One region of the Microcoleus sp. bin38.metabat.b11b12b14.051 genome, then DNA from elsewhere that is predicted to be linked to it. Evidence: riboswitches for the same ligand, from Rfam matches in the RefSeq annotation. Region 1 holds a riboswitch; each other region holds the start of a gene.
What was found. A riboswitch is a leader RNA that binds a small molecule or an ion and turns the genes downstream of it on or off. The one in region 1 is predicted to bind cobalamin.
Positions count from the first base shown of each region.

Region 2: another riboswitch for cobalamin. It lies ahead of cobG (precorrin-3B synthase); the one in region 1 lies ahead of QZW47_RS15025 (DUF1636 domain-containing protein).
Region 3: another riboswitch for cobalamin. It lies ahead of QZW47_RS22640 (fatty acid desaturase); the one in region 1 lies ahead of QZW47_RS15025 (DUF1636 domain-containing protein).

Region 1 covers NZ_JAAFKD010000012.1:176,960-187,766, forward strand. Annotated here, with positions in the region: gene QZW47_RS14995 (ATP-binding protein) at 696-2,834, opposite strand; gene QZW47_RS15000 (hypothetical protein) at 2,984-3,328, opposite strand; gene cynS (cyanase) at 3,801-4,244, shown strand; gene clpX (ATP-dependent protease ATP-binding subunit ClpX) at 4,608-5,990, shown strand; gene QZW47_RS15015 (hypothetical protein) at 6,088-6,876, shown strand; gene QZW47_RS15020 (DNA-directed RNA polymerase subunit alpha C-terminal domain-containing protein) at 6,876-8,378, shown strand; cobalamin riboswitch at 8,635-8,799, shown strand; gene QZW47_RS15025 (DUF1636 domain-containing protein) at 8,821-9,231, shown strand; gene cobW (cobalamin biosynthesis protein CobW) at 9,616-10,650, shown strand.
Region 2 covers NZ_JAAFKD010000049.1:15,916-26,722, reverse strand. Annotated here, with positions in the region: gene QZW47_RS29005 (precorrin-2 C(20)-methyltransferase) at 1-413, opposite strand, end outside; gene QZW47_RS29000 (precorrin-8X methylmutase) at 410-1,039, opposite strand; gene QZW47_RS28995 (hypothetical protein) at 1,062-1,190, shown strand; gene cobG (precorrin-3B synthase) at 1,336-2,853, opposite strand; adenosylcobalamin-variant (AdoCbl-variant) riboswitch at 3,015-3,122, opposite strand; gene QZW47_RS28985 (hypothetical protein) at 3,739-4,377, opposite strand; gene cbiE (precorrin-6y C5,15-methyltransferase (decarboxylating) subunit CbiE) at 4,562-5,767, shown strand; gene QZW47_RS28975 (hypothetical protein) at 6,178-6,393, shown strand; gene QZW47_RS28970 (hypothetical protein) at 6,390-7,064, shown strand; gene cphA (cyanophycin synthetase) at 7,577-10,288, opposite strand; gene QZW47_RS28960 (cyanophycinase) at 10,628-10,807, opposite strand, start outside.
Region 3 covers NZ_JAAFKD010000025.1:39,051-49,857, forward strand. Annotated here, with positions in the region: gene QZW47_RS22630 (hypothetical protein) at 167-715, opposite strand; gene QZW47_RS22635 (methyltransferase domain-containing protein) at 980-1,972, opposite strand; gene QZW47_RS22640 (fatty acid desaturase) at 2,161-3,348, opposite strand; cobalamin riboswitch at 3,423-3,568, opposite strand; gene QZW47_RS22645 (hypothetical protein) at 3,606-3,806, shown strand; gene QZW47_RS22650 (hypothetical protein) at 3,932-4,474, shown strand; gene QZW47_RS22655 (hypothetical protein) at 4,633-5,058, shown strand; gene QZW47_RS22660 (hypothetical protein) at 5,187-5,654, shown strand; gene thiO (glycine oxidase ThiO) at 5,880-6,968, opposite strand; gene QZW47_RS22670 (2Fe-2S iron-sulfur cluster-binding protein) at 7,120-7,458, opposite strand; gene cimA (citramalate synthase) at 7,576-9,243, shown strand; gene QZW47_RS22680 (peptidase domain-containing ABC transporter) at 9,661-10,807, opposite strand, start outside.

The DNA.
Region 1 (10,807 bases):
TTTGCTTTCTACTGGTTGGCAACCATAATACGATTTGTAGCAAATTGCCTTTCTATAAGCAATCCCCCGCCCCCCCTTAATTAATGAGGTTGAGGTGCGGCTGGTGAAGCCACTGAGGTGCCGTATCTTGGTGGCGGTACAATTTTGGGATCGTAAACGTATTTTATGCTGGGAAAAAATGTTAATGTGTGATGGGCAACAGAGGTCAAGCGCGATCGGTGTCACAGTTCATTCAGTTGACCTGGGACGAAAGGACAGTTGACCGCTTGACGCTTGAGGGCTACCTCTGGTTTAAAGTCAGAGGATTCAAACACTGAATAATTTTGTTTTATTTCGCCTTATAGGGAAGAGGCATTAAACCCATTATTCTTGCTAATAAGCTGTTGCGGCATTTAAACTGTATGTCAAGAAATAATCAAAGTCTTGTGGTACGTTGCTCCCAGCAGCGTCCCGAATATGCAATTTAAATGCGTGACAGCTTAGGTCATTGGTAATAGGTCATTGGTAATATAGCAGTTCTCAGAAAGATGAGGTATTAACCAATTAATCCCTCAATCCCTCAATCCCCCAATCTCAAATCTCAAATCTCAAATCTCAAATCTAAAATCAGAACCTGTACCTCATCTTTGTGAGAACTGCTATAGGTATTCCATTAGTCGTTAAAATAGTTATAAAATCCGCAGCGCAACTTGTTTCTAACTAATATCAACTTGAGCTTTTAATTTAACAGTAAAAGTAGAGCCAACACCCAACTGACTTTCAATAGTAATATCGCCGCCCATCATCTGACAAAACAAGCGGCTGATTGCCAATCCCAAACCGGTGCCGCCGTACTTGCGAGTAGTAGAAGCATCTCCTTGCATAAAAGGTTGAAACAAACTCTGCTGCTGCCCAGCAGACATTCCAATGCCCGTATCAGATACCTGCAAATAAACCCAATCGCTGCCGCCTGCTAGTTCCCGAGTCGCACCCAGCAGCACTGTTCCACTTTCAGTAAACTTCAGGGCATTCGAGATCAAATTGAACAAAATTTGTCGGACTTTAGTCAAATCGGCATACATCACTCCCAAACTAGGAGAGCAAGAAACTTGCAATTGATTGTGATTTTTTTCAACCAAAGGGTGCAAAGTTGTCACGACTTCTTCTATTAAATTGGTCAGATCAAAAGGTTCTAAGTAAAGCTCCATCCGACCAGCTTCTATCTTAGAAAGATCGAGAATATCGTTAATTAAAGTCAGCAAGTGCCTGCCGGCGTTACGAATTTTTTGGGTGTCGGGAATGATGTCTTCGAGTCCGGATTCCAGTGCTTCTTCTTCTAGCATTTCGCTGTAACCGATAATCGCGTTGAGCGGCGTCCGCAGCTCGTGGCTCATATTGGCTAAAAAAGTGCTTTTTGCTCTGGATGCTGCTTCAGCTTTGTGTAAGGCTTCTTGTAAGGCTATTTCGGCTTTTTTGCGCTCGGCAATTTCGATGCGGAGCAGTTTGTTGGCGGCGGTGAGTTGAGCGGTGCGCTGATCGACGGTCATCTCTAGCTGGGCTTTGGCTTTGGAGAGTGCTTCCTGAGCGCGCTGTCTTTCAAATCCTTCGATCGCCAGTGCTACCAAGTTTGCTAAGGAATCTGCGAAGGTGCGCTCCTCCAGAGCCCACTGGCGGGGCGCGCCGATATGTTCGACAGAGAGGATGCCCACGATCTGACCGCCGAGCCTAATTGCTACATTTAAGATCGATGAATTTGGCTTGCTCTGATTCGGCAGTACAGCGGAATGTTCCTCTACCGAAGATAAGTGGCACAAATGAGTTTCGCTGGACTTTTGAGGGTTGGGCGCTGGTGGTAAAGGATTTTCCTCAGAAGAGTTTTCGCCCGGTGTGTCGCCTTGGGCACCGACAGCGGAAAATTGTAAATCGCCTCCGGATATTTGCTGGCGGCTCAAATGATTCTCGTGGGTGCGATCGTACAAGTCGATACAAACTAATTTGAGGTTGGGGATTTTAAACTTAGAATGATTCAGCCCCTGGTGTGGCTCTCGGGCGGGTGTCTCTGTATCGATTGACTCTGTTTGGTTTTGGGCGATCGCTCTGTGGGTAAAATTGAGCTGAGGTTCGCTCTGGTGGCGAGTGCCAAATCTGAAATGGTTGTAAAGCCAGACGCTGACTTTTTCGACTTCCAAAGTGCGAGCGGCCGCCTCGGTAATTTCGCGAATTCCGGCATTTAGCGCACCGCTGTTGAGAGTCCTCTGCCGGCCTAGCTGCAACAAAGCCAGACTCTGACGGCGGAGGCGATGTTCGCTTTCTTGGAGGGTTTGTTCTGCTTGCTTGCGCTGGGTGAGGTCGTACAAAGCGCATAATGTCGCCGCCTCACCTTTGAACAGCAGCCGCTGAACCGAGATTGTTGCCCAGAAAGGGGTACCGTCTGACTTTTTGCACTGAAGTTCGTAGTCTTGAAGGTATCCATCTTTGGCGAGGGCTTCTAGTACATTTGGGCGATCGCTCGGATTCAAATAAAAGTCTGGGGTGCGAGAGCCGATCAATTCTTCCACAGCTATGTTCAGGAGAGAAGCCGATTTAACGTTTGCATACAGAATTAAGCCGTCACAGAGGCGAGAGACCACTATCGGTACCGGAGTTGCCGAGGCGATCGCCCGAAACTGCTCTTCGCTTTCGCGCACGGCCAACTCAGCTTGAGAGAGCAAGTGAGCTTCCATGGTATCCGAATGTTCGGTGGTAGTCTCCAGCAAAATTTCTAGATCTACCTTTTCGCGCTTCAAGTTTTCAAGTTCTGCACTCAGTCGCTGAACGTCCAAAAGTAGCTGTTCTCTTGATGGTTCTTCCTGCATAGCAATTGAGAATTGGTATTTTTTAGTCGGTACTGAAGTTTTTGACGGTTTGGTGCTTGCTTAACTATGACTTATTCCCCTTCACTTCAGCCGCCCTCATGCTCCTGCCCGGACTTTTTCGGGGACTCACCGTTACATTTTGCGATTTTTTATTCCAATTCTAAGTGCAAGGAAGGCATCAGCCGCTGCAAGTTCTTCAGCGATTTTCCCTGCCAGGGTATCTCTTTAGAGCCTTTGACGGCGATTTGAATATTCTTTTGCTGGCGCACTTTGATCACAAATTTCGAGACAATATTAATTCCCGAACTGTTTAAAAATTCTAGCTTTCGCAAGTCTAGAGTAATTGTGTTTGGCGAGGAGTCAGCAACGCTGTTGAGCAGATCGACGATCGGGGCGTATTCTTCCGTCTGGCTGAGCCGGAACGAGCCGCAGCAGGTGATTGTTTGAGTAGCGCGATCGTACTCAATGGTGTAGTCTTTGGTCTGAATCTCCATACTTTTGTCAGTCCTAGGTTGTGAGGGGTAAAGGGGTCTTAGCTGTGGGATATTGCCACCCGTGCCTGAGGCTGGCACCGTCGAATGGAGGCAGGCTTGCCTGTTGCCGAATGCCTGGGTTTGTGTAATTTGCACTACATATACTGCCAACTGTACCATTGCCGCAGGGCTTTTATAGCAGTGGACAGTTGACAGTGGACAGTTGACAGTTGCAGAGAAAGAAAATCAAACCGTTTCTGCTATGGACGAGGGGCTCTATTCATGAGGTTATTTATGTCCTCACCGCTGTGGCGATTGCTATATCAGTTATTTGGGGAGCGATCTGTTGCAAGTTGGGCGGATTAACAAGACCAGCTTTTACTAAAGTTGCGAGGGATAGATGCTGTTTTTTTTGTGAGTTTGCTATTGACAAGTTTACCAAAATATGATACAAATTTCCCATCTAGCAGGGCAGTAAGTTGGAGAATATTTAATGGCAATTTGTGAAATAACGGAAAAGCTTTTAGCTGCTAAAAAAGCTAAGGGAATTAGTTTTGCAGAATTGGAAAAAGTTTTGGGTCGTGATGAAGTTTGGATTGCGGCGGTTATTTACCGTCAAGCTACTGCATCGGTCGATGAAGCCGAAAAAATTGTCTCGGCTTTGGGATTGGATAGCGAGACGGCTGCGGTGCTCTGCGAACCTCCGCTAAAAGGTTCTTTGGATGCAGCAGTTCCAGTTGACCCGCTGATTTATCGATTCTATGAAATTATGCAGGTGTACGGGATGCCACTCAAAGCAGTGATCCATGAAAAATTTGGTGACGGGATTATGAGTGCGATCGACTTTACTTTGGATGTCGAGAAAGAAGCCGACCCAAAAGGCGATCGAGTGAAAATAATTATGTCGGGAAAATTTTTGGAATACAAAAAATGGTAAGCCAGTGCAGCTTTACTACCAGGGAAAATAAAAAATTAAAATTTGGTCGCATGAGTAATGACTAATGAGTCATGCCTCAAAAGTGTTAACTTAGAAATAGAGAACGCCAAGCTTGATCAGGCAAAAAATTGAGACAACCCCCTGACTTAACTCGTGTAGAGCCCTAAGTTTTAGACGAAGGTTCAACCTCCAAAATTTATCCGTGGAGTAAATCTAAAATCTAAAATCTAAAATCTAAAATCTAAAATCGACTGACTGGCTTGGGTGTCCGCTCGGGAAACCATTCTAGGGCGAGAATCGATCGATCCGGCGCAACTCCCCAGTCGAAACAAGCAACCGCAACCGTAAAGAAAGAGGCTAAATATGTCCAAATATGACTCCCATCTCAGATGCTCCTTTTGCGGCAAGTCGCAGGAGTACGTCCGCAAGTTAATAGCTGGGCCCGGCGTCTACATTTGCGATGAATGCGTTGATTTGTGCAATGAAATTTTAGAAGAGGAGTTTTTTGACTCCAGCAAAACAATTGGTCAACAGGTTCCCCAGTCAGAGGTGCGAGAGTCTCAGGGACAAGGAACGAAACGCCAGGGTCGATCGAACAAATCGAAAATTGTTCTAGCCCAAATTCCCAAACCCACAGAAATTAAACAGCATTTAGACAACCACGTCATCGGCCAGCATTCAGCAAAAAAAGTCCTTTCTGTAGCAGTTTACAACCATTACAAGCGCTTGAGCGTAGACCAAGCCAAAGACAGCGGCAAGTCTGCCCCGGACAGCGATGTGGAACTGCAAAAATCCAACATCATGCTAGTCGGGCCGACAGGTTGCGGCAAAACCTTGTTAGCGCAGAGTTTGGCGCAAATGCTCGAAGTCCCATTTGCAGTAGCCGATGCGACGACGCTGACAGAAGCTGGATATGTCGGCGACGATGTAGAAAATATCTTGCTGCGCCTGTTGCAAATGTCTGATTTTGATGTCGAAGCCGCACAGCGCGGGATTATTTATATTGACGAAATTGACAAGATTGCTCGCAAAAGCGAAAACACTTCGATCACCAGAGATGTATCGGGAGAAGGAGTGCAACAAGCGCTGCTAAAAATGTTGGAAGGAACGGTGGTTAACGTGCCCCCGCAAGGTGGCCGCAAACATCCTTACCAAGATTTTATTCAAGTTGACACGAGCAAGATTCTATTTATTTGTGGCGGTGCTTTTGTCGGTTTAGAAAAAATAGTTGAACAGCGTTTGGGTAAAAAATCTTTGGGCTTTATTCAGCCGACAGAAACCGAAAGCAACTCGACTTTACCCGCGAAGGATAAGCGGGCGGCTGATATTTTGCAGCAGGTACAGCCGGATGATTTAGTCAAGTTTGGTTTAATTCCTGAGTTTGTCGGGCGGATTCCGGTGGTGACGGTGATTTCGCCGCTGGATGAGGCGGCTTTGATGCAGATTTTGACTGAGCCCCGGAATGCGCTGGTGAAGCAGTATCAGAAGCTGTTGAAGATGGACAGCGTGGAGTTGGAATTTGACCCGGATGCGCTGCGGGCGATCGCCCAAGAGGCCTATCGACGCAAAACCGGCGCGAGAGCTCTCCGCAGCATTTTGGAGGAGTTAATGCTTGATGTGATGTACGAGTTGCCTTCTCGCAAGGATGTTGCTGACTGTAAGATTACCAAGGAAATGGTCGAGAAGCGATCGACTGCCGAATTGCTGTGGCATCCGGCATGGCACAAACAACACGAAACAGCTTAATTTGTAGTTTGTAGGGTGTGCGGCGCGCACCCTGCAAGCAGTAAGGTGTGCATTGCACAAATTTTGGAAGCTGTCGATCGGGTTGCCGTAAAATAAAATGAGTTCTAATGAATCAGGTGCCGATGAGCCAGTAAGCAATCAGTCAGCATTAGCCAAACTACTCTGTGGAAATGTAGTTTCTGATGGAGGTGATATTGATGAGGTGCTAAGTCATTTGTCCGCGTCAATTGATAATGTTGTTAAAGAGTTAGTAACACTAGAATCCCTGAGTGATAACCAAATTTCATTATTTGCCCCATTTTTAGGGAGAAGTATACTGGAATTGGGATGTACCGCACTAATTGCGAGGCTCGATCCTTTTAGAGTCCTCTTACTTAGGGAATGTCAAAAACAGCCCAATTATCAAATAGATAAGCCTAATAAGTCGTCTATACGTTGGCAAGGTGATGTTTTAGCGGACAAAGTTACGGATCTTTGGGCTGATAAGTCACTGCAAAACCCTACTAGAGCTCTGCTTGGAGATTATTATAAGAAACTAATATGGTCTGCTAACTTTGACAAGATGTTAGATGCAATCAAAGATGTCAGTGGGGATGTATGGATAGCCGATCTTAGAAGAAAGGATTTTGAAAGATTCTATAATGAAACTTTAAATGAGTTTTCAAGTCTATACTCTCAACTTTCAAAAGGAATACATCACGAACTGGTGATTCCTTTAAGTTCAGCCTTGGATCGAGAAACAACTAGACGGCTGATTGAGAAAACTGTTCGTAATATCGCTACCCTTGGACTAATTGTTTCTGTTGTCAGTCATGCACTAAATAAACTCGATATTCCAGAAGCAATCGCAGCTTATCAAGAAATTCAAGAAATGGGAGTTTTCTAATGGTTAATACTATTTATGAAAATACATCGCTGATCTTAGCCGCAGAAGATTGTTCGCCTGAAGAGTTTGAGAAACTGCATTATTTCTCAAAACAAGAGCAGCGCTTTATTTCTAATTTGATTGCTCATGGCCCAGTCTTATTAAAAGGGGCACGTGGTAGCGGAAAAAGTGCGCTTATGATAGAAGCATCAAGAAGAATGTATCCTGAAAATAATCTAAGCTCTACATTTGGCATATACATCAGTCTTCGTCATCTTGAATTACTCAGAAGTGAAGGTGAGAAGTATGAAAAAATGTTAAGTCAGCTAATAATTGATGCCGTAAATAGGACAATTATTAAAGCAGCTAATCTCTCTGAGTTTGAGGCTTTGCCAAACATCACATCACTTCAGAGAGAATTATCTAGTTTATCGAGTGCATCTGGGAAAAGAATAGTTATTTTATTTGATGACGCGGCTCACATTGGTCGGGAAGCTCCGCTACATGAGTTTTTCGATATATTTCGGACTTTATCGAGCAGTGTAATATCGTGTAAAGCTGCTATTTACCCTGGAGTTACTAATTTTGGAACAAGGTTTGATGTATATAATGATGCTACGGTGATCGATATTTCAAGAAATGATGAACTAGAAGACTATAATACCAACTTTGCCGAGATAATTAGAAAAAGGTTTTCTGAGCGACTTCCTGAAGAGTCTTTCTCTGGTCAATTTGCTTTAGAAAATGTTGCGGGGTTTATGGGAAGGGCTGTACTTGGAAATATGAGAGGATTTATATTTGCATGGAATAATCTGTCTGACAACTGTAAGAAACGTAAGATCAATTACGCCAATATCACAAAGACACTGATCTACCTGGCCCGTAACTACTATTGGCCATTGATTGAAGAGCTTAAGCCAAAACTTGGTATATATGCACTAATGATCGATCCTGCAACCGAGATTGCAGAATCAATATTTCAGGATGCTGGCAAGCAAAATAAGCAGAATGTACTTATTTTAAGAGAAATTGCACAACGTCTATCAAAGCCGTTAGAACTACTTGAATATACTGGATTTATTTCAATTCGAGATGTTTCACGGGCAATGAAATCGAGAGGACGAGGAACAAGATATAGCTTGAATCTATGCACATTGCTGGAAAAGACTCGTGGCGCTCGGGTCACCAATGAAATTTATACTAGGTGGTTAAATGAAAAAAATGAGAGAAATGAGCCTTTAGAATTACACAAAACAAGTGAGTTGTTTAAAATTCAATTGCCTGAATTACCTGAGCATGGTGAAATGCTAATATTAAGGGAAGATATTAGCAAATTAAAAAAATCTCACGTATATCCTTATGGACTCACGGAGCGCAAAATTGATATATTGAAAGCTGCTGGATACCTCACGGTGTCAGAATTAGTAGAAGCCAGCGACGAGTCTTTGTTAAAGCTTAAAGAGATAGGTATGGAAAATTTAAAGCGAATCCGCAGTACAGTTGCTCAAGCAATCTGGATGTAACTAAAAGCTAATACCAGTTCCCTAAAAATAGGTAACGCGGCCGCCCAAACTGTTGTATCCAAGTTCGCGGGTTACTTGATAGCCCTGTGTAGAAAAGTCGGGAAAAGTGCTCATAAGGTTCGTAGTAAGGACTTCAGTCCGCAGAAATATCAGAGGACTAAAGTCCTTACTACGAACCGAGTTAATTTATGTAGCTAGATATTAAAAATCGCCATTACCAAGATAACTTTTTTGGCAAAGGGCGGCAAGTGTGGTAGGATTTGAATTCGCGATCGGTTCTAGCGGGGAGCAGCCGCCAGAGGAAACGGGGAAAGTTCGGTGCAAGTCCGGCGCTGTCCCGCAACTGTAATGAGGTTTGTAGTAAGGACTTTAGTCCTTCACCTCTAAAGTCAGAATGCCCGCCGATATCTAACTCACTTTTGAACGCATCTACGAGGTATGGATGATGAATGGAACTAACACGGCTGTACGCACAAAACACTGTCTTTTAGTTTGCACTGCTTGCGCTAGTGTTTGGAAAGACGGCAAGCGCGAAGGTAAAAGCGGCGGCCAACAATTCATGGAAGATTTATTGAAACTCGCTCAAGATTGGGAGTTTTCAGAAAAATTTGATATTCGGGAAGTTGAGTGCATGAGTGCTTGCAGTCACTCTTGTGCCGTGTCTTTTGCTGCTGCTGGAAAGTATACTTATTTGTTTGGTGATTTGCCTGCGAATGAGCCGGAAAGCGTCGAGGCTGTACTGGAATGTGCGAGTCAATACTATGCTAAACCGGATGGTTTGTTGCCTTGGGCTGAGCGTCCTCAAGCTTTGAAGAAAGGCGTTTTGGCGAAGATTCCGCCGCTGGGAAATTAGAGTTGAGTTGTGCATTTAGGAGAGTGCATTTAGAAGAGTCGGCGGTTGAAACCGCTGCTACACACACAAAGATCAGAGTCGGCGGTTGAAACCGCTTCTTGTCAAACAAAGATCAGAGTCGGCGGTTGAAACCGCTGCTACACAAACGAAGTCCGCCTCCGCGGACTGAAGAGTAAAGATCAGAGATTAGAGTCGGCGGTTGAAACCGCTGCTACACACACAAAGTCCGCCTCCGCGGACTGAAGAATGGTGTGCTTTGCACACCATACATTCAAAGATCAGAGTCGGCGGTTGAAACCGCTGCTACACACACAAAGTCCGCCTCCGCGGACTGAAGAATGGTGTGCGTTGCACACCATACATTTAAACCTGAGAAAAAATTTAATGCACAAGATTCCTGTTACAGTTATTACTGGTTTTCTCGGTAGTGGCAAAACTACCTTAATTCGCCATTTGTTGCAAAACAATCAAGGCCGCCGCATTGCTGTTTTGGTTAATGAATTTGGCGAAATCGGTATTGACGGTGAATTGCTGCGCGATTGCCAAGTTTGCGATGACGAAGAAACTGTCACCAGCAATATTGTAGAATTAACAAACGGTTGTCTTTGCTGCACTGTTCAAGAGGAATTTTTGCCGACGATGCAGGAATTGTTGAAGCGCAAAGACCAAATTGATTGTATCTTAATCGAGACTTCGGGCCTGGCTCTTCCTAAGCCTTTGATTCAAGCTTTTCGCTGGCCGGAAATTCGCACGGGCGCTACTGTTGACGGTGTGGTGGCGGTTGTTGATTGCGAGGCTGTGGCTAGCGGTACTTTTGTTGGCGATATCGATGCTTTGATGGCGCAGCGAGAGGCTGATGATAGTTTGGATCACGAAACGCCGATCGAGGAATTGTTTGAAGATCAGTTGGCCTGTGCCGATATGGTACTGTTGACGAAGGTCGATCGCGTAGATGCCGAAACTCACCAGAAAGTTCAAACCTGGTTGCAGCAAGAGTTGCGCCCGAGTGTGAAAATTGTGCCTTGCAAGGGTGGCGAAATTAACCCCGATGTGCTGTTGGGATTTAATGCGGCGGTTGAGGATGATTTGGAGTCCCGCCCGAGTCACCACGACACGGAAGAGGAACACGAGCACGATGATGATATTAACTCGACTTTCTTTATTGCCGATCGCGAATTTGAACCGGAAGCTTTGGTGAAAAAGCTGCAATCCTTGATGCAGAAGGAAGAAATTTATCGGATTAAGGGGTTTGTGGCGGTTCCCAACAAACCGATGCGGATGGTGTTGCAAGGTGTGGGCGATCGTATAGAATGTTTTTACGATCGCCCTTGGCAACCTTCGGAACTCCGCCAAACCAAGCTGGTGATTATTGGTAGAGAGTTGGAGCGCGATCGAATTGCAGCTATAATTGGCAATTAATTATGCGGAGTCATTAGTCATACCTACAAAGGTTCGTAGTGAGGACTTTAGTCCTTCTTCTATGGATGCGGACTAAAGTCCTCACTACAAACCTAGAATCTGTCAAGGTTCGTAGTGAGGACTTTAGTCCTTCTTCTATGGATGCGGACTAAAGTCC
Region 2 (10,807 bases), on a different contig from region 1:
AACGCACTCGCACTCGCCATTGTCGAAGAAATTCCCGGCACAACTTCCGTGGTAAATTTGTCCGACAATCGGTTAAACAAATACATAAACGTGCCGTAGAGAAAAGGTTCGCCCTCGCACAAAACCGCCACATCCCGCCCTTCGCTGAGGTGGGCGGCAATTTTCTCGGCTGCAATATCGTAATACGGTTGAGACGATCGCGTTGGACTAAAAGGCAGCGGCATCGGAATTTCAATTTGCTCTTCTCGCAAATAATCTGCGACGATCGCCCGCGCGAGCACCTTACCGTTTTCCATCGCCGGATACGCAATCACCGGCACCGATTGCAAAATCCGATAAGCTTTCAATGTAATCAATTCTGGATCGCCAGGGCCGATGCCCAATCCGTACAATTTACCAGTAGTCTTAGTCATAGTTCGTCCTCTTTAGCTAACGCATTCACGGCTGCTGTTGCCATCGCACTGCCACCGCGCCGCCCGTGTAGCGCGATAAATGGCACTCCCCGACTGTTGGCAGCGAGTTCAGCTTTGGATTCCGCCGCCCCCACAAATCCTACCGGGAAACCCAGAATTAACGCCGGTTTCGGAGCTCCAGCATCCAACATTTCTAGCAGTCGGAATAAAGCAGTCGGGGCATTGCCGATCGCGACAACTGCACCATCTAACTTATCTAGCCACAAATCGAGGGCTGCTGCCGATCGAGTATTGCCGATTTGCCGCGCCAATTCCGGGACTTCGGGATGCCAGAGGGTGCAAATCACTGGATTGTCGGCGGGTAGGCGTTTGCGGGTGATGCCTTCGGCTATCATGCGGGCGTCGCAGAGAATCGGCGCGCCTGCTGCGAGGGCTTGGCGCCCGTGGGTGGCGGCAAAGGGGGAAGCTGCTAAGTCTTTAACGATATCGATCATTCCGCAACTGTGAATTAGTCGTACTGCGACTGTTTCTAAGTCTGGTGGTAGGTTTGACAAGTCTGCTTCGGCGCGGATTGTGGCGAAGGATTTTTGGTATATTTCTGTTCCGTCTCGGATGTAGTCAATCATTTAAATAATTGGGCATGGGGCATTGGGCATTGGGCATTGGGCATTGGGCATGGGGCATCTCGCCCTGAGCGAAGTCGAAGGGTGGGGCATTGGGCATTGGCCAAACAGGGCATTGGGCATTGGGCATTGGGCATTGGAAATTGGGAATTAAAAGACTGTACTTAACTTTATTTGAAACTGCTATGGGTGGTTTGTTTGATTTGTGGAATAGCTTTTTTAATGAATCGCGAAGGCGCGAAGGAAGAAAGAGAAGGGGAATTTATTACAATTTGTCTGTTTTAATGGGATATATTTTTTTAATTCTGATTTTTGGGAATAAGAAATTCTTGCAATTTTGCGATCGCCCATCGATCGCAAAATTCACTGAATGAGTCACCCGGTTCTCGCATTTGCTGGTACACTCGCAACATTCGCTCGATCGCCCTGGGCATCTCAGGTACACTGATAGCTGGGAAGATTTGCCGTCCAAAGGGTAAGTCTTTTTTACCTGCATAAATGTTGTAAGCTGCGATCGTCTGGTTTTCTCGTTGAATCTGAGTTCCTACTAGGGTGATGTCAATCGGCTGGTGTTGGGCGCAGGACTTTTCGCAGCCGCTGAAATGGATATTGATCGATCGGTCGATCGTCAGTTTTTGGGCTAAATCCCTTACCATTGCTAGGGCGTCACTTTGAGTATCTGTCGCGGATGACGCGCAGCCACTGCTACCGGCACACGCAATTAAGCAAGAATCTAGGCGAGTTGCGGATGAGTGCAATCCTAATTCGGCGATTTGCTGTTTGACTTCAGAAACCTGGGGGTTGGGGATGTCGGAAATCACCAGATTTTGCCACGGCGTTAGTCTCAGGGTGCTGCTGGCTAGATTTTGGGCTAAATTTGCTAAATTTCGCAGTTGCTTTGATTCTAGCCTACCGAGAGGCAGTGCAATGCCGATGTAGGAGAAATCGGACTGTCGTTGGGGGTGAATGCCTAGATTGCTGTTGCGTGCGATCGCTCTTGAATGTGCGGTCAAAAGCCTCTCAGGGGCAGGCAAGATGCCTACCCCACAAGAGTTTTGGGAGATGTCTCTTTCTGAAAGATCGATCGACCTTCGCCGGAATGCAAACGGTAAGTTTTGCTCTACTTTTTCTAGGTAAATTTCAGCGTCCCAATCAGCGAGTAGATGACGTAAGCGCGGTTTTTTGCCATTAATTCGAGGCTGATATTTGGTATATTCAAGATATACGTTAGTTAGGGCTGCTAATACTGCAATACATTGCGATTCTTCGATGATAATTCCTGTATCGCCGTTCAAGTACAGCCGAAAAACTATTTCGGATTTGGTCGAGATTCTTTCTGCTACTAATAAGATATCGTTCCGTAGATTGCGGATCGAAACTGTTTCGCCGCCGTCAAAGCCAATACTGAATTTAGCGGAAAGTTCCGATAATTCGGGATGAGTTTGCAAATAATCATCCCAAGCTGCAACCAGCGGGCGAGTATCAACTAACTGTTGGCGATCGATTCCTGCTGTTGGGCTTGCCATTATATTGCGAATTGGGTCAACTTCAACGCGGCGAGATGCTAATCCCAATTCCTGTAACTCGCGCCAAACCGACGGGGGAATTTCTGAGTGCAATTCTCGGATTTGCAAATTTGCCCGATTTGTGACTTGCAAAGAGCCGGTACTGTAGCGATCGATCAAATTGGCGATCGACCAACACTGCTGTACATTTAAAATTCCCCCCGGAATCCGCATCCTCGATAAAACTCCGTCTCGGGCTTGGGAACCGTAAAATAAGCCCGGACAAGTCGGTAAATCAGTCAAAGCTAACAAATAATCTCCTTCCCCGTGCGACGCAGGGAACTTACAATTTAGTTGACAGTTGACAGTTGACAGTTGACAGATGAGTGCGACCTCTCCAGGTCAGGGAGACGATTGGAGTCATCAATAATCTGATTTTAATTTCTCCCTACAAAAGAGAGGCTTTAAACCAATTTTTTCTGGTAAACGTGCCAAAAGCGCCCTGAAATCGGCATTCTGACTTTCACAGTTGCGGCACAGCGCCGGAATTGCACCGGACTTTCCCGCTTTCAGGTTTCAGAAATGTATCATAAGTCGATCGCCCGCAGCGAAAAATATTAAATTTCTTAACAAATGGCTGGTTATTTTGTATAGTTGCTAATAGGATCTCGCCAGTACAGAGGAATATTCCAGGTGTAGCAAAGCTTTGAGATTTCTACCTCAGCCTCGCAGTGACAGAAATACGTTTTTTTCGTCCAGGACTGTACAATAGACCTCTTGCAAAAATCCTTTTAATCAAATTTTCGGACGTGCAAGATGCCCATCCCACAAGAGAAAAAATTTTTGTGGGATGGGCATCTTGCCCGTCCCAGGTATTTTTGCAAAAGGTCTAATAAACATCTGATAGATTTTTCACCTATTCTAGCTGTGTGGTGGATTTTTTCGTTTGTCCAAATATAAAATTAACCCTATTGCACCAAAGAGTAATGGCAAACACCAAGACTGCAAAAACCACCATACAATGAGAGCAAATGACCAACGTTCTGAGACTGGGATATATTCTAGGTCTGGTTTGCCGTCGTACCAATATGGGCTAATCCAAACCATCCCATATGCTATCACATATACGAGCAGTGGATAAACAGTAAATGTCACAATTATTTGGTTGCGAAGATTCATAAAATAACAACGCTGATTTTATTTGATAGTTAATTTTGCTTCTTTTTGGCGATCGCCCATTTTGCCTGTAATCGTAATGTTTCCGGGGCGTAGCGCTCGAAATGTGCCAGGTTCTGCGCCCATGTGGTAAAAAGAGCGATCGAGCAAAGGTGTCGGATTGTCAGGTCTGCGGGGTACATTAGGCTCATATTGTTGATAGTCTGGAGTCCGAAAGCTGCAAGATATCGGGGGAAGTAATTTACCAGTTGAATCAGAAGCTATCATTGCAAAGGTAATGCGATCGCCCACGCGCACTGTTGCCACTTCCGGTTGAATCCGAACATTCCAATCTTGCGGATAAACAGTACCGGACATCTGGAGTGTTTCTTTACCTTTTTTAGCCAACACAACAAACTTTCCCGGTGCAATTCCAGTTACAGTTCCATCTGGAACAATTGTGATAATTCCTGGATTTTTAGACAACCATACCCAAGATTTATCGGAACGGGCAAACGCTGATACGATACAATCAGAATCACTGCGTTCTCCTATTTTTATTTTAGTCGTTTTACCTACAATTAAAGGGTTGACATTTTCAAATTTGTAATCGAGGCAAGGGGTAGCTTTATGCTCGCCAATCTTAAGCGGATTGAAGTTAGGTAATGCTGTACAACTCATTAATCCTAATGATTGTGTAAGTGCAATTCCGTAGATAATCAGGGTTGATTGTTTTTGACGATTCATTTGCGTTAGATGTATCAATCAAAGATTTATACAATTCAAGTCAGAGTGTTTCTCAATAAAATAGCAATCCCAGATTATTATTGAAAATTGATAAGTAGTAATTAGCAGTCAGGGCGCAATGCAGAAATGGCTTTCGGTGGTGGGAATTGGGGAAGACGGACTTTTGGGATTGAGCCCGATCGCCCGATCGTTACTCGATCGATCTAAAATCATTGTCGGCGGCGCGCGCCACCTCGCAATGCTACCAACCGACGACACTCGCGAACACTTGGTTTGGAGCTCGCCGCTACAAGCAACTATCGACAGCATCATCAGCCGTCGCGGCGAGTCTGTCTGCGTGCTCGCAAGCGGCGATCCGATGTGTCACGGGATTGGTGTCACGCTGTTGCGCCGCATTCCGATTTCGGAAATGATTGTGATTCCCGCAGCATCGGCTTTTAGTCTGGCTTGTGCGCGTTTGGGTTGGGCGCTGGCGGATGTTGAGACTTTCAGTTTAACAAATCGCCCGATCGCCTCGATCGCCCTAGCTTTGTCTCCCGGTACACGCTTGCTAGTCTTGAGTGCCGATCGACATACGCCCGATCTTGTAGCGAAAATGTTGACACAGCGGGGGTTTGGCAGCAGTTTAATCACAGTGTTCGAGCGGATGGGGTCGGAGGCGGAACGGCGGATCGAGGGGGTTGCAGCAGCTTGGAATGCGACGGATTTAGCCGATTTGAATACGATCGCCATTGCAGTTGTAGCCGATCGCGAAACTCTGCTGCTTTCGGGCACTTCTGGCTTACCGGATGCAGCCTATCGCCACGATGGACAGTTGACGAAACGGGAGGTTAGAGCCGTTACGCTGTGTGCGTTAGCGCCGATTCCGGGGGAGTTGCTGTGGGATGTGGGGGCGGGCTGCGGTTCGATCGCGATTGAGTGGATGCGGAGTCATCGGAGTTGTCGGGCGATCGCGATCGAACGCCATGCAACTAGACTGGAATACATTGCCGAAAATGCGTCTAATTTGGGTGTTCCCGAACTCAAAATCATCGCGGGAGACGCGCCCGCTGCTTTGGCAAATTTGCCTCAACCAAATGCAATTTTCATCGGTGGCGGTGTCACCGCAGAAGCTTTGCTGGAAACTTGTTGGAATGCTTTAGGTGAAGGTGGCCGATTAGTTGTGAATGCGGTGACTATTGAGAGTGAACTTACGGTGCTGCAATGGCATTCTTTGCATGGCGGAGAATTGATTAGAATTGGGATTCAGCGCGCTGGGGCGATCGGATCTTTTCTCGGTTGGAAACCGCTAGCACCGATTACTCAGTGGGCGGTAGTTAAGTGATAAAGTAATTCCCAATCTTCTATTGAGAAATACTTTGGCGAGATTTGAGTTCATAGTAGATGGCCCACCTGTATCACAACAAGCTCGTAGGCGAGCTCTTCTCAAAGCTTGGAAAGTGACGGTAAGGGAAGAGGCTGAAAAATACTGGTCTTCGGAACAGAAAACAGCTACTGGTCTAGTTATGCTCCAGATAACTTATTTCTACGATTCTGTTAAAATCGATGTGGACAATATAGAACTCATTTGATATCTATTCTGCGTAAATCTCAGAAACCGGGTTGATCTCGGTATTTCTCGTAACCAACCCAAAAACTCGTAGAAACCCGGTTTCTTGCCCCGGGCGTAAATCTCAGAAACCGGGTTAATCTCGGTATTTCTCGTCACCCAACCCAAAAACTCAAAGATGTCAAATGGGTTCTATAGTAAAGCCAATTCAAGATGCAATTATCGGGCTAGCCTATGTCGATGACGATCAAGTAACTGATGTCCTCGCCCGCAAGAGGAATTTATCAACTAACTTTAAAGTAGAAAATATGACCTCGATTCTAGCGGAAGGATTTGCCCGTGGTAATGAATTATTGCACATTCTCGTAATTGATGCTCCTGATCCAGAGGTACTGACATGATGGCAACCCTAACTGCAAACAGAGAAAGAGAGCAATTGCTAAAAATAGCAGAGGAGTATCGTCAGAAAGGTTATGAAATTTTATTTCCTCCAAATCTTGAAGATTTACCTGAATTCCTCAAAAGTTATCCCCCAGATTTGATCGTGCGTCGGGGGGAAGAGTCAGTGATTATTGAAGTCAAATCGCGCACTTCACTCAACTCATCGTCTACTCAATATTTAGCCCAAGCAGTAGCAAAAAATCCTGGTTGGAGGTTTGAGTTAATGATGACTAACTCTGAGGATGCAGTAGATATTCCCAAAGCTGAGGATTCTTTTCAAGAGTCTGAAATAGAGTTGGGCTTGCAAGTCGCTAAGCAACTTGTCACACAACATCTAGAGTCGGCTATGCTATATTCCTGGTCTTTAGTTGAGGCAACTTTGAGGATTGTTGCCCAAAAAGAAGAGTTAAGTTTGCAAAGATTAGAGCCGCATTATTTAGTCAAAAAACTAACAGCAGAGGGCGTAATTTCTAAATCTGAGTATCAGTTGCTAATGAATTCACTTTCTTTACGCAATCCTATTGCTCATGGCTTCAAAAGCACACAACTTACGGAAAACTCTGTATACGAGCTCATTGCAATTGCAGCTAAACTATTGAAGGATCTGCATTCTAGCGAAGAAGCTGAATAAAAGTTTAAAAATCAGGAATTACGTATAGCAGTTGACAGTTGACAGTTGACAGTTGCAGAGTAAGGAAATCAAACCGTTTATGCTATGGGATATCAGCTCTATTCATCAGGTTATACCATTTTTCTAAAGATGCAATAGAGATAAACGACCATTGGACATTGTAGTTATCTCCTTGACCTTTTGATAAAACTCTATCATAACTTTAAAAAAATGGTATAAGGTTCGTAGTGTGGACTTTAGTCCGCTCTTATTGCGGACTAAAGTCCACACTACGAACCATTTTTGTTATGGTAATACCATTTTTTAAAGATATGGTAGAGATACAGAACAATTGGGCTTTGTAATTATTTCCTTTACCTTTACATGAAAGTTTCTCATAATTTTAAAAAAATGGTATTATTTATGTCCTCACCTCTGTGGCGATTGCTATAACTCCTCAAACAAATAGGTTGGGTTTAAGACAATTAAACCCAACCTATTAATTCAATCAAACTTCAGAGTTTAGCCTTGATTTACACCGAAGTTTTCAAGCTGTCCCGCGACTCTTGAAGCCGATCGACATTAACGACATTTGCCACAGATTCCTTAATCGGTTTCCGGGCTTCAATTAAAGTCAGAGCTTTGTTGACACCTTCAGGTAAAATCACCACCAAACTGCCCTTCGGCGCTTCGTCTAAAGCCTTGTTAACAGCAATTGTTTCGTCGAGAATCAACTCGTATTGAACTTTGGATTGATCTGGGGTGCGTGCGGCAATAGCCTCAGCAATACCTTGGCATATTAACTTAGCCACCACACCGGGTTCTCGCCCACGTCTGTCAATATCTTCTTTGACAATAATACGATCGAACATATCGGCGGAAAGTTTGCCCAAGGTGACAAAATCTTCATCTCGTCTGTCTCCAGGCGCACCAACTACCCCGATTCGCATTCCCTGCCAATTCTGGACGAAACTGCCCAAAGCTTTGTAGCTGTGCGGGTTGTGGGCGTAGTCGAGCAAAGCGTGATAGCTGCCCAAGTTAAACAGGTTCATCCGTCCCGGAGTTTGCCCGACGGATGCTTGGAATGTTGATAAAGCCGATCGAATATCCTCTATTTTCACTCCTTGAGCAAAAGCCGCCAAACAAGCCGCCAAAGCATTAGCAATCATAAACGGCGCGCGCCCGCCCATTGTTAGCGGCACATTCACAGCCTGTTCAATTCTCAGCGTCCAATCGCCTTTGAGGATCGACAAATACCCATTTTCGTAAATTGCAGCCAGCCCGCCCGCAGCGGTGTGTTTGGCAACCAATTCGTTGTCCGGGTTCATTGAAAAATATGCAATTTGAGCCTTGACACGCTTCGCCATTTCTGATACTAGCGGGTCGTCGGCATTCAAAACTGCATAGCCTTTGGGCATTACCGACTCAACCAGGACGCTCTTGAGTTTGGCTAATTGTTCCACGGTGTCGATGTCGCCGATGCCCAAGTGATCTGCTGCGACGTTCAAAACAACGCCGACATCGCACTGATCGAAGCCCAAGCCCGATCGCAAAATTCCACCTCTAGCCGTTTCCAGCACCGCCACTTCCACCGTCGGATCGGACAAAATCAAATGAGCGCTTTGTGGCCCGGTATTATCGCCGCTATCAACCAAATAATCGCCGATATAAGTGCCGTCTGTCGTCGTGTAGCCGGTAATCTGACCAGTTTGCTTGACAATGTGGGCTAACAGGCGAGTGGTTGTAGTTTTACCATTGGTTCCCGTCACCGCTAAAATCGGCACTCGGGTGGCTTGAGGTGAGGGGAACAACATATCGAATACTGCACCGGCGACGTTGCGGGGCAAACCCTGACTCGGTGCGACGTGCATTCTGAAACCCGGTGCTGCGTTGACTTCGACGATGACGCCGTTGACATCGCGCAGGGGCACAGAAATATCGTCTGTTACTACGTCAATGCCGGCGATGTCTAAACCGATGATTTTGGCAACTCTGGAAAATAGCCAGACATTTTCGGGGTGGATTTCGTCGGTACGATCGACTGCGATGCCACCGGTACTCAAGTTTGCTGTGGCGCGCAAGAATACTCTTTTGCCGGCGGGCAATACCGAATCCATTGCGTAGCCTTGTTTTTCGAGCAAATCTAGGGTCAATTTGTCGATCGTGATCCGGGTGAGCACGTTGTCGTGTCCGTCTCCCCGCTGCGGATCGCGGTTTACTTCTTCTACGAGCTGTTCTACTGTATCCCTGCCGTTACCCACAACGTTAGCGGGGACTCGTTCGGCGACTGCTACGACTTGCCCGTTGATTACTAATACTCTATGATCGCGTCCGGTGTAATAGCGCTCGACTATCACACTCTTGGTTTTTGATGCCTCGCTGGCTAAATCGTAGGCTTCTTCTGCTACTTCCCAGGAGTTGATGTCGATCGTAATTCCGCGGCCGTGGTTGCCATCTAGCGGTTTCAGGACGATCGGAAAACCGCCCACATCTTCGATCGCCCCGCGCAGTTCGTCCAAATAATTAATTACCGTTCCTCTCGGCACCGGCACGCCAGCAGCGCCGAGGATATTTTTGGTACCTTCCTTATCGCAGGCTAGTTCTACCCCCAAAACTCCCGTGCGGTTGCTCAGAGTTGCCTGAATCCGCTTTTGGTGGACGCCGTACCCGAGTTGAATCATAAACCGAGCGCTCAAGGGTATCCAGGGAATGCCGCGAGCTTCTGCTTCCTTGATCAGTGTTTCGGTACTCGGGCCCAGGGCTGCTGACAAAGCAAACTCTCTGAGGTCTTTCAAATCTTGAGCTAATTCTGCTGCTGGATAAGAGCCTGTATCGGCAATGCTCTGGCACATCCGCACGCCTGCGCGGGTAGCATAGCGACCTGCTTGTTCGTTTTGATACTCGATTACTACTTGGTAAATTCCTGGTGTAGCCGTCTCGCGGGTGCGACCGAACCCGACCGGCATTCCTGCCATTTCCTGAAGTTCTAGGGCTACGTGTTCGATGACGTGTCCCATCATTGTGCCTTCTCTAACACGTTGCAGGAAGCCTCCGCGATGGCCGGGAGAACAGTGATGGTCGTCTAAACTCGGGAGTGTGGCGGTCAACCCTTCGTAGAAGCCAGGAATTTCAGATGTAGTTTTATCTGCCAATTCCTCTAAATCCAGACGCATCAGGACGAGTTTGTGGCGTCGGATGCTCCAGTAGTTGGGGCCGCGTAACGTCTGGATTTTAAGTATTTTCATGACAGTAAGAGGGGTATGGGTCGCTAAATCTTATAGGTAATTGCAGCATTTATTCAATTTGGAGCTAGATTGCTCGATCGACTGTTCGCAGCGAACAGTTTTGCATTGAATTTCCAGTTATGGGCCGCCCGTGTTGACAATTAATGCCTCAGCGATCGGGCTAGAGACAAGTGCAGGTCAAGGGCAGAAACAAACTATAAGCCAGAAGGTAGAATTTTGTGTGATTCTACCTTCTGGTGTCAGCCCGTGGCTGGTTTGGAATACATCCTTCTGTTGTATCCATGATTCGGCCCGAATGCCACATACTTTCTGCCCGATCGATGACTCTGATATTCTGGGTTAGTTTGTTGTGCGGCATTCCAAAGGCCAGCCAGACTCAGAACAGGCTGCCGATGGCATTGGTTTGCCTAGGGGCATATTGTAGCAATCTCCGTGACACAAGACGTGCAAGCGCATATTGAACAGACTTAAGGGTTCTGTCGCTGCTACCATGCCCTCATTGGTATAAAAACTTTCCCT
Region 3 (10,807 bases), on a different contig from region 1:
CTCCTGAATTTTGATAATTATCCCAAAGATTTAGAAATGCTGACGCACCCTACAATAGCGCGATTTATATTCTCGTAGGGTGCGTCAGCCTCCTAGATTCTTGCAGTTATCCGAAAGATTTAAAGAGGCTGACGCACACTACAATATCGGGAAAGGCCCGCAGCAATCAACTGAAGGCAGAAGATCCCATGCGTAAAGCTCGTACCTCCTCGCGGTTATACGCAAAAACCTCCTGCCGCTCCTCATACGTCCATTTGCTGTAATGAACAATTTTTTCAAGAATAAAATCTATAGACCTTCCCGCAAAAGCATCTTCCAAAATTCGCTCTAAACCTGTTTCAGCAAAAGCAGCTAATAAAATAGTAGCTTTTAAGTTTCGTTTACTTGTAGCTTCGTAAGTAATAAGTTTTACGAAATCTCGAATACCAAGAGTTTTTATCAAAAAAGAACCTGTTTGGTCATGACCTTTATTAACAACATTTGCCCAAACTATTTCTCCAGAGAAACCCATTTCGCGCAAGGTTTTCAGCGTTTCAGACCCCCATTCTGTTAGCTCGAAAAAAAAGCTATCTGAGTAGCCCAAAGTAGCTCCTATATTCTCAACACCCAGGCGCTTCTCACTACTTAGAAGCATATATGCCTCTAAAACAGATTCACCAAGATTTACTTGGCAGTTAACAGCCTTAGTGACATCATTTTGAAAATTATCTGTCATAGCAATCTATTTGTTTAAAGTTAACTATAAGACTGCATACATTATACCTTCTCAATAGTCCGGACTGTTTTTTAACGCCCTGTAAGCCTTACTTGGCTTGTCCTACCATTTTTAACGCATTTTTTGAAACTTAGCGCTGGACTTAAATGAAATAAAAAATAGTCCACTATACAGCAAGTCTGGGTTTCTGGTACTCGACCAATGCCAAAAACTGTCCAAAGTATTGCCAAGACTTCGGACAGTTTTTGATTTTTCAGGCACTCGCTAAACACCAGTCATTGTTTTAGTAGAACTTGCTGCTGTTAAATCTGCGGGCGAATTTGCTCGGATGGCGCGGAACATTCCAAACCTACAAAGCCCCGCACCAAATGCTAAACGCATTAGTAAAAGAGTCGGTACTTCTCGCAGAGACTTGATGAAACCCGATACACCAAAACGCACTAATCCGGCCGGTCTAACTATACCTTGCCAGATAGAATCTATCCAGGAAGGAAGGGTTTCATTCGTCCAATCTCCGGTAGTTACAGCGCCCTCCACAAACCCTGTTGCTTCTAAAAGTTCTGAAAAGCCCTCGATGCTTGAAAAAGCCGGATGCGACCATTGATCCAGCAGTTGTTGCATTACCGGTTTCTCCCAGAAATTGAGCGGGATTTGGCGATCGTCCCTTTGATTCCAATCGGCCACAACTAGCACACCACCGGGCTTTACGACTCTCATCAACTCTTTCGCGAAGACGGCTTTATCTGGCATATGTGGGCCAGCTTCGATCGACCAAACCACATCAAAACTCGCATCTGGAAACGACAGCGCCATCGCATCATCCACCCGAAACTGTAAATCGAGATCGGGGGGAGTTAATTCTTGGGCGCGTTTAACTTGCTGCGGGCTGATGGTAATCCCTGTGACAGCAAACCGATAATCCTGGGCCAGAATCCGGCTGCTACCGCCAATTCCACAGCCCACATCTAAGACTGTAGTACCAGCAGGTAATCGATCCAAGCCGCCCCAGCGCACCATTTCATGCACAAAATCCGATTTGGCGGCGAGGAAATCTTTCCGTTGTGGCGGGGAACCATAATGGCCTAAATGGATGTGTTCGCCCCAATAAAACTCTAAAATGCCGTCTTCCGTCCATTCGTCGTAGGAATTGGCCACGGAGTCGGATGATTGATAAGGGCGAGCTGTGATTAAATAGATCAAAAGGGCGATCGCCAGCAGTGCAAACAAAACTCCAAATACAACAACAAATAAATTCATTTTTTACCTTCTCTTCAAAGCTGAATACAGACTGAAATTCCAAAAAAATCTGGCAATTGAACGATTATAAGATAAGACAGCGGTTTCAACCGCCAGAAAGTCAAGTCAAACGATGCCTGCACTTCGACAAGCGATAGCGAACCCCTCCGCGGACTGAAGCATAAAACATAATTTTCAGTGCTCGTTATTCAACCCGCGGAGGTGTTCGGCGAGCGAAGTCGAGTCGCGGGTTTTGTCTGTATAGAAGCGGTTTCAACCGCCATGTGTTCTACATTAACTAATTGAGTTTCTGCTTTTTCTCTAAATAATGCGATCGATTGCAAGCTATCAGAATCGGCATCCCAAAGAATGAACTTGAAACAATCAGGAATCTCCCAAATAGTCAGGATTTTTGAATTACCAAGCAGGTGCAGATTAGCATTGTGACACGCCCGAAGATTGTAATTAGGGATGCGCTCAGAGAGATGATGAATATTGTGATAAGCAATATCAGCCGAAAACCAATTGAGAATTCTGGGTAATTTCAGATAACTACTACCTTCGATCGCGCCCAGCAGATAGTCCCAGCCCTCTGTTTTGTGAGCGTAGGAACCCTCAAAGTTATGCTGCACAAAGAAGATACAGATAAATATCGCCGCTGAGCAAGTCATCACAATTGAGTAAACACTCCAGAAAAACCCAACCCCAAGTAAGTTACCCAGATACAGCCAGCTACCAACAACACAAATATTGTTGAATAGTAAATCCCAAAACTCAGCCGTCGTATACCAATGTTTAGATTTATAAGAAGCAATGATTCTCGATAAACCCATGCCCAAATCTTGACTTAGACAATCAAAAGTATGTCGGATAAAACCAGCAATTCCCAAGATTAGCGCGAGTCTTGGTTTGATAATTAGGTAGAAAAAACCACCAGGAAACAGCATCAACGGATGTCTCAGCACCTGATATATTTTTTGATTGAATGTACTGAGCGCCGCAAATTTTTCGGTAGTAGTCAATGCCGAAGGGCCTCGATACATATCCCAATTACCATTATTTTTGTGATGGTAAGCGTGTCCCCTAGACCAGGGATACTGAGGAATTGCATTGATGATACCGAGCAGAAAACCCACGGTGCGATTGACTTTTTTGGAACTAAACAAAGAATAGTGCCCACAATCGTGCATCAAGGAGAAACACCGTCCTGAAAACAGTGTCATCAAGACCAGAATCGGCGGCAGCAGCCATACAGAAAGGGCAGTAGCTTTAAATGCTAAAAACCATAAAAATAGATAGGGAATTACTGTATTAAGTATTTGGCAACTAGCTTTAAAATTGTTGCTTTTTATGTAAGGAGCTAGCACAAAGTCTGACTTTTTAATGGCGTTCTTCATTCCAATTTCTCGCCATAGTACGTCAATTGTAAAAATGCTAAATCAACTATCATCTATACCTCGTAGACGAAAAAGAACAGATTTGCAATATCGGCGGGCCTTCTGACTAAGAGACTGTAAAATCTCATCACAGTTGCGGGACAGCGCCGGACTTACGCCGGACTTTCCCCGTCTCTTCCAACGGTTATTTTTTGTTGGAACCGATTTTTGCACTTGTATGAGGTTATCACATTTCTGGTTTGTTTGCAGAAAAGACTGTGAAACCTGTCACCAGCGCCCGCAATGACTATCTTCCGGGTTCAACTACCCTTTCGATCGCACTTTGCAAACTGTGGCGACTCCCGAAAACTGGTTATTTGCCGGCTGTATGGGCGATCGACTTTCACGAAAAAACTGCGGTAATCCAGAAATCTCAAGCAGGCTATAGTTCTTCTCTAGTGGTTTTGGGCTGCTTGTAAGTCTTGGTATTCTGCTTTAAAGCTTTGCAGAGCAATCTCGTTCACAGACCTATAAAAATATTGAAAACTATCCTAAAATAATCAAAATATTATATCATGTCAATGTAAATTTATCAAGATTAAAAATGCTCCGCCTACTGACATTAGGATCTTTGCTGGTAGCGATCGCCTCAACTGTACCTAGTGCGATCGCCCAACCGATCGCTATTTCACCTAATACAGCGCACACCAAACAACAGGCGATCGCAGAAGCCACAATTGAGCCTGCTATATTTTCTCCTGCGGAACTAGGCGAGAGTTTTCATAGAAACTTTGAAAAAATCGAAAAACAGCCCTGCAACGAAAAGCTGAAAACAGAAAAATCCGTTCGCTATCGCATCTGTACCGTGAATCAAGGAAATGGTAAAACCAGAATTGTCTCAGCCTCAGAAGCCAACATAGAAGTGGGCGATGGCATGGGATACTGGTTTACAGAAACTGGCAAGGTTTACGCTATTCGTTTTTTTCATAGCGGTCAAACCTTTATTTTCGGACTTAAAAACGGCAGTTTGTTAGCGGAACTGATTGAAAAAAGACGGGTGAATATGGATTTTAAAGATGCACAAAAGAAGGCATTAGAGAAGAGTGCCAGAGAAGGAGGCAAGAGCATTATTCAGAGATTCAAATAGGAGTAAAACTATTCTCTTTTGTATTTTGGGTTTCTGATTAACACTTAATTCCTGGATGTTTCCTTGGTATATTCTCTACTGTCATCTGGTGCATTTACTATTGTAAAACGGCAAAATGCTTCTAAAACAAGTCTAGTATGTTGAAACACTTAATGGTTATGATTGGAACTTTGGCTATATTGTTGATACCTTTGTCTAGTGTAGCTAGAGCAGAAAGTTGTAAATTAACGATAGATTGCCCCTTTGAAAATGAAATCAACGATCCTTGGATTGAGGGAGCTAGATTAGAACAAACTGGAGACTTTGATGCTGCCATAATTCAGTATCAAAAAGCATTAGATGCTGCCCAAAAACTCAATATTGTAACTTTGGAAGCAAAGCAAAATCAACACTTAGGAAAATGTGCAGCGACAGGTTCAGAAGCCCGGTTAGTCCCAGCGAGAGCAGGTAGACAATATTTGCGCGATCGTGCCGACGGTGATCAATCTGTTCAAGCTGCGATCGCAAAGTCTCAACAAACCTTTCGTTTGGCGATCGATCAAATGGATATCCAGCATCCCGATTTGGCATCCAGTTGTCCCTAGGATCGAGGATTAGGTTACTTTATAACTCCTGGAGGCACAAACGGCGTCTGATCGACAGAAATGCTGTATTGAAGCCTTTACGCCTCTAATTTGCTACAATCTGATCGCACACGCGACTCGAAGGAATTATGAGCGAACTGTTAGATGAGACACTTTCTATTGAAATCGCCACTCGGATCAAAAGCAACCGGAAAAATTGCTTTGATAACGCTTCTAAAGCAGCCTTAACCACCGAAGGCGCAATTTACGTCCAAGGATTTTTAGCTGCACCCGGAGCGCCCTACAAACCCATTGAGTATAGCTGGATTGAACTCAACGAGCGTATTGTTGACCCAACTTTTCCACATCTCGGTTTTAGCGCTCAAGACATTCATTACTTCCCGGCCCAGCGATTGAGCGTGAAGAAACTCAAAGCAATTCTAGAAGAATCTAAAGAAGATTATCCAGAAGACGATCCGCTGCCGGTTTACGGAAATCAACCCTACGAATATTACGGCGATGTCATGTTAGGCGGTAAAGATTACCAAAATGCTTATGATTTGGCTTCCGCTAAATGCAGGGAATTGAATTTACCCAAAAAACCGGAACTTAACTAATTTGGACTTACGCCCAAATTAAGTTCGTAGTAAGGATCGCGAATTAAATAACTTACAATTTTAATTGTTATTGTGGGATGGGCGTCCCGCCCGTCCAAAAAGAACGGGCGGGACGCCCATCCCACAAACTTGTGGAAGTTATTTAATTCTCATTCCTAAGAACTTTAGTCCTGTTTCATTTATCTGGATTGATAGAGGACTAAAGTCCTCACTACAAACTGAATGTCAGGAACAGGTAAACCTGGAATAATTAAAAGCTGACAACAACGGATCTAACTGTCGATCTAACATCAAATCAGCCAACAATTTAGCCGTTACCGGGGCTAATAAAATGCCGTTGCGATAATGCCCAGTCGCCAGCGTCAAATTTTCCCAAGCACTCGCACCCAAAATCGGCAACTCATCCTTGGTAGCCGGACGAAATCCCCACCAAAACTCTAGAATCGGATAATTTTGTAATTCTGGATATAACTTAATTGCTCCTGCTAGCAAACTTTGGATTCCCGCAGGGGTATTTCCCGGCGTAAAATCCACATTTTCGCTAGTGGCACCGATAATAATTCTACCATCTTGACGCGGTACAATATAAATGCCAGTCCCGAATAAAACTGTTTGCAGCGGCTGCGTAACAGCACTATCTTCTGGTACGCACACGGACAGCATTTGCCCCTTTCTCGGAAAAATCGGAACATCCAATAACTTCTCAGACCAAGGCCCTGCCGCCAAAACATAACGGTCAGCTTGCAATTTTCCTGCCGTTGTTTCCACACCAAAAACTCGGTTTCCCTGCCGAATAATTGCCTTGGCAGTATCTTGAATAATCTCAACCTGCAATTTTTTAGTTGCGGCTTGAAGCGTCCGGAATAAAGCGCGGTTGTCCACTTGAGCGTCGTCTGGATACCACCAACCACCGATAATTTCTTCACCCAATCCAAACTGGTGCTGGCGAATCGCATCCCCGTCTAACCATTGAGAGTTAAGGTTTGACAATAGTTGCTGTTGTTGAGGCTCGTTTTGACAGACTGGTGCGAGAATTCCCGATCGCCAATAACCTGTTTTCAACCCCGTCATCTCTTCCAGCCGTTCCACCCAATACGCATACAGAGAGCGACTTTGCAGGCACAAATCTAGCATCGGACTGGGGGGAATTCGTTCGGCTTGTGGCGCGAGCATTCCGGCAGCGGCCCTGGCCGTCGGTTGTGGAGAATCGGCGGTGAGAACAGCGACAGATGCCCCTCGCAACTTCAGTTCAACTGCTAGCGAAAGGCCGATAATTCCGCCCCCAATAATCAGAATATCTTGAGATGAATTCATTGACTTTTCTATGGACTTTCTGGCTTTTTTACCTCTGGTCATTCTTCAGAGTAAGGTGCTGGTGTTCGCACCTTACAATTAGAATTTTTGGGCAAGTCTTACATATTATCTTGCAAGGCGATCGTCCTATCAGCCTTCCTGCACAAAAAATCTATCCTTGGGGTTTCCAGACAGTTTCCGAACCCTGGCCCCAGAAACCGTCATATTTTGTCACCTTAATATCGCCCAAAACCTTAGTCTGGCAGGACAAACGGCGGTTTGATGCGGAAGAATGGGGAGGAATCGAAAGTCTGGCTTTTTCGCGCCACTCGGGATCAGAAACTGCGCCCTCGACGGTGACGGCGCAGGTGCCGCAAGTCCCCAATCCGTGACAGTTGATGACTTTGGCGTTGCCATTGTAGAGATCGATGCCGTTTTTGAGCAACACTTCACGGAGATTCGATCCGCGATCGCACTCAAATGTTTTTCCTTGCGCTTGTACCTTAACCACAGCAAATTACCCCAATTAGATTTATGTTAATTTTCCTATATATTATCGCATTTATTTCAAATAATTTCATCTAATATGATAAGTGATATATTACCAATTGAGAATTGAGAATTCCCCATGAAAAATCGGCTCTGGATCTACGATACCACGCTGCGAGACGGCGCTCAGTGCGAGGGACTCTGCTTATCTCTCGAAGACAAAGTGCGAATTGCTCGACAGTTAGACAGTTTAGGAATTCCGTTTATTGAAGGTGGCTGGCCGGGAGCAAATCCTAAGGACGTACAATTTTTTTGGCAGCTCAAAGAACAGCCATTAATTCAAGCTGAAGTTGTTGCTTTTTGTTCGACTAGGCGACCGGGAAAAACGGCAGCTAATGATGAAATGTTGCAGCCTATCTTGTCTGCTGGGACTCGCTGGGTAACGCTGTTTGGCAAGTCGTGGGATTTGCACGTAATTGAAAGTTTGAAGACAACGCTAGAAGAAAATCTGGCGATGATTCGAGATACTATTGAATATTTACGGAGTCAGGGAAGGCGCGTTATTTATGATGCAGAACACTGGTTTGATGGCTACAAACACAATCCCGAGTATGCGATTAAAACTTTAATGGCAGCGGCGAATGCTGGTGCAGAATGGCTGGTGTTGTGCGATACTAACGGCGGTACTTTGCCTGACGAAGTTAGTCAAGTTGTGCGTGATGTGGCAGGAATAATAGAAACTTGGGATATTTCGGAATCGGAAATTCACCCCCCCCAACCCCCCCTTATTAAGGAGGGGAGAAAGTCTAAAATTCAGTTAGGAATTCACACTCACAACGACTCTGGAGTTGCCGTTGCTAATGCTCTGGCTGGTGTGCGGGAAGGGGTGACGATGGTACAGGGAACTATTAACGGTTATGGCGAACGCTGCGGTAATGCTAATTTGTGTTCCTTGATTCCTAATTTTCAGCTCAAGTTGGGTTATGATTGCATTCAAGATGAGCAATTAGCGAAATTAACTCAAGTCAGTCGCTCCGTCAGCGAAATTGTTAATCTTGCTCCCGATGACCACGCTCCTTTTGTCGGTCTTTCCGCTTTTGCTCACAAGGGCGGAATTCACGTATCGGCGGTTGCAAAAAATCCGTTAACTTACGAACACTTGGAACCGGAAAAAATTGGCAACATCCGACGAATTGTGATTTCGGATCAATCGGGTTTGAGCAATGTTTTGGCGAAGGCTAAGACTTTTGGTATTGAACTCGATCGCAAAAATCCTGCTTGCCGCCAAATTCTGGAAAAGTTGAAAGATTTGGAAAGTCAGGGATATCAATTTGAGGGTGCTGAGGCGTCTTTTGAATTGTTAATGCGGGAAGCTTTGGAAAAGCGGCAGCGGTGGTTTGAAATTCATGGATTTCAAGTTCACTGCGATAAAGTTGGCGAAGATTGTACGGCTTTAGCCACTGTGAAATTGTCAGTCAACGGTACAAATATTCTGGAATGCGCGGAAGGAAACGGCCCGGTTTCGGCTTTGGATGCGGCTTTGCGGAAAGCTTTGGTGAATTTTTATCCGGCGATAGCCCATTTTTACTTGACAGATTACAAGGTGCGAATTCTGGATTCCGGTGCGGGTACTGGTGCTAAAACTCGCGTGTTGGTGGAATCGAGCAACCATCAGCAGCGGTGGACTACTGTGGGGGTTTCTACTAATATTTTGGATGCTTCTTGTCAGGCTGTGGTTGAGGGTTTGGAGTACGGTTTGGTGTTGGAAAATCAAGAGGCGATTCCTCTAGTTTGTCGCGTACATTAATTAAGAAGACTGGGCGGGGAGATAAAATACCGGGCGGTTGGAAACCGCGTCTATACAAACCAAACCCGCCGCCGCGGGTTGAAAAAGACCAGGCGGTTAGAAACCGCGTCTATACAAACCAAACCCGCGACTCGATTTCGCGCCGAACACCTCCGCGGGTTGAAGAAGACCGGGCGGTTAGAAACCGCGTCTATACAAACCAAACCCGCCGCCGCGGGTTGAAGATAAAAATACCGGGCGGTTGGAAACCGCGTCTATACAAACCAAACCCGCCGCCGCGGGTTGAAGAGTGCGCGGTTAAAATTACCTTATTCTCTTCAGTCCCTCTGAGCTCGGACTTCGTTTGTGTAGGCGCGGTTTCTAACCGCCGTCTTATCTTATTCAACCGTATTGATTCTCAAGTAACTACAATTTTGTTTAAGGTTCCAAAAAGTCTAAGTGATCTCCGGGAATCGATCGCAATTTTGCAGCAGATCCTTGCAGTTTTAACCTGCCACGCTCTAACATAATAATCCAATCTGCGCGATCGATCACTCGGGGCCTGTGACTGATGAAAATCGTGGTTTTCCCCTGCCGGTACATCAACAGATTTTCCAAGACTTCCGCTTCGCTGGCGGGATCTAGCCCTGCGGTAGACTCGTCTAAAATCAACACGGGCGGGTTATTGAGAATGGCACGGGCGATCGCCAATCTCTGTCTTTGTCCCCCAGAAATATTTGCCCCAAACTCCCCTAAAACAGTTTGATATTTATCCGGTAATTGGCTGATAAATTCATCCGCCCCGGCAATTTTGCAAGCTTTCACAATCTGTTCAAAAGTGACATCGGGACTCCCCAACTGAAAATTATCGAGAATCGAACGGCTCCAGAAATGAGCTTCTTGGGGAACAAGAACCACCTGCTGTCTGAGACAATCGAGAGACAAATCCTGCAAATTGTAACCACCAATTCTCACATTACCAGATTGGAGCGGATACAGACCAGCAATTACCTTAGCTAGGGTACTTTTTCCACAACCAGAATAACCGATTAAAGCAATTGCGTGACCGCCAGGAAATGTCACAGAAAAATTTTCTAACAAGTCAAGTCTGCCTGGGTAGTGAAAATTCACACTCTTGCAAACAATTTCGTCGCGGTCTTGAAGCGTTACCACAGGTTTATTAATATCACTTTTACTTTCTGGTTCGGCGTCTATGACTTCCGAAAGCCGTTGAGTTGCTGTCTGCACGCGAGCCATTTCATCAGTACATTCAACCAAGGAAGTTACCCAAGTAGTAACGTTTTGATTCATGCTAATAAATGCTAGCAACTGACCGATACTCAATGCTTTGTCAATCACTAAGCTGCTGCCCAACCACAGCAGGGTAATGCTGCCCGCTGAAGCAACAAAGCCAGAAAAGATATTATTGAGAATGCCAATTTGTGTAGTGCGAAAAGTAAGACTCGCTAAGCGACCGAAGCGACCTTGAAATTCTTCCCAAAGTTGCTGGGCGCTGCTAGTGGTTTTGACGGTCAGTGCGCCTTTAAAGGTTTCTACTAAAACACCTTGAGTTTCTGCTTCCAGT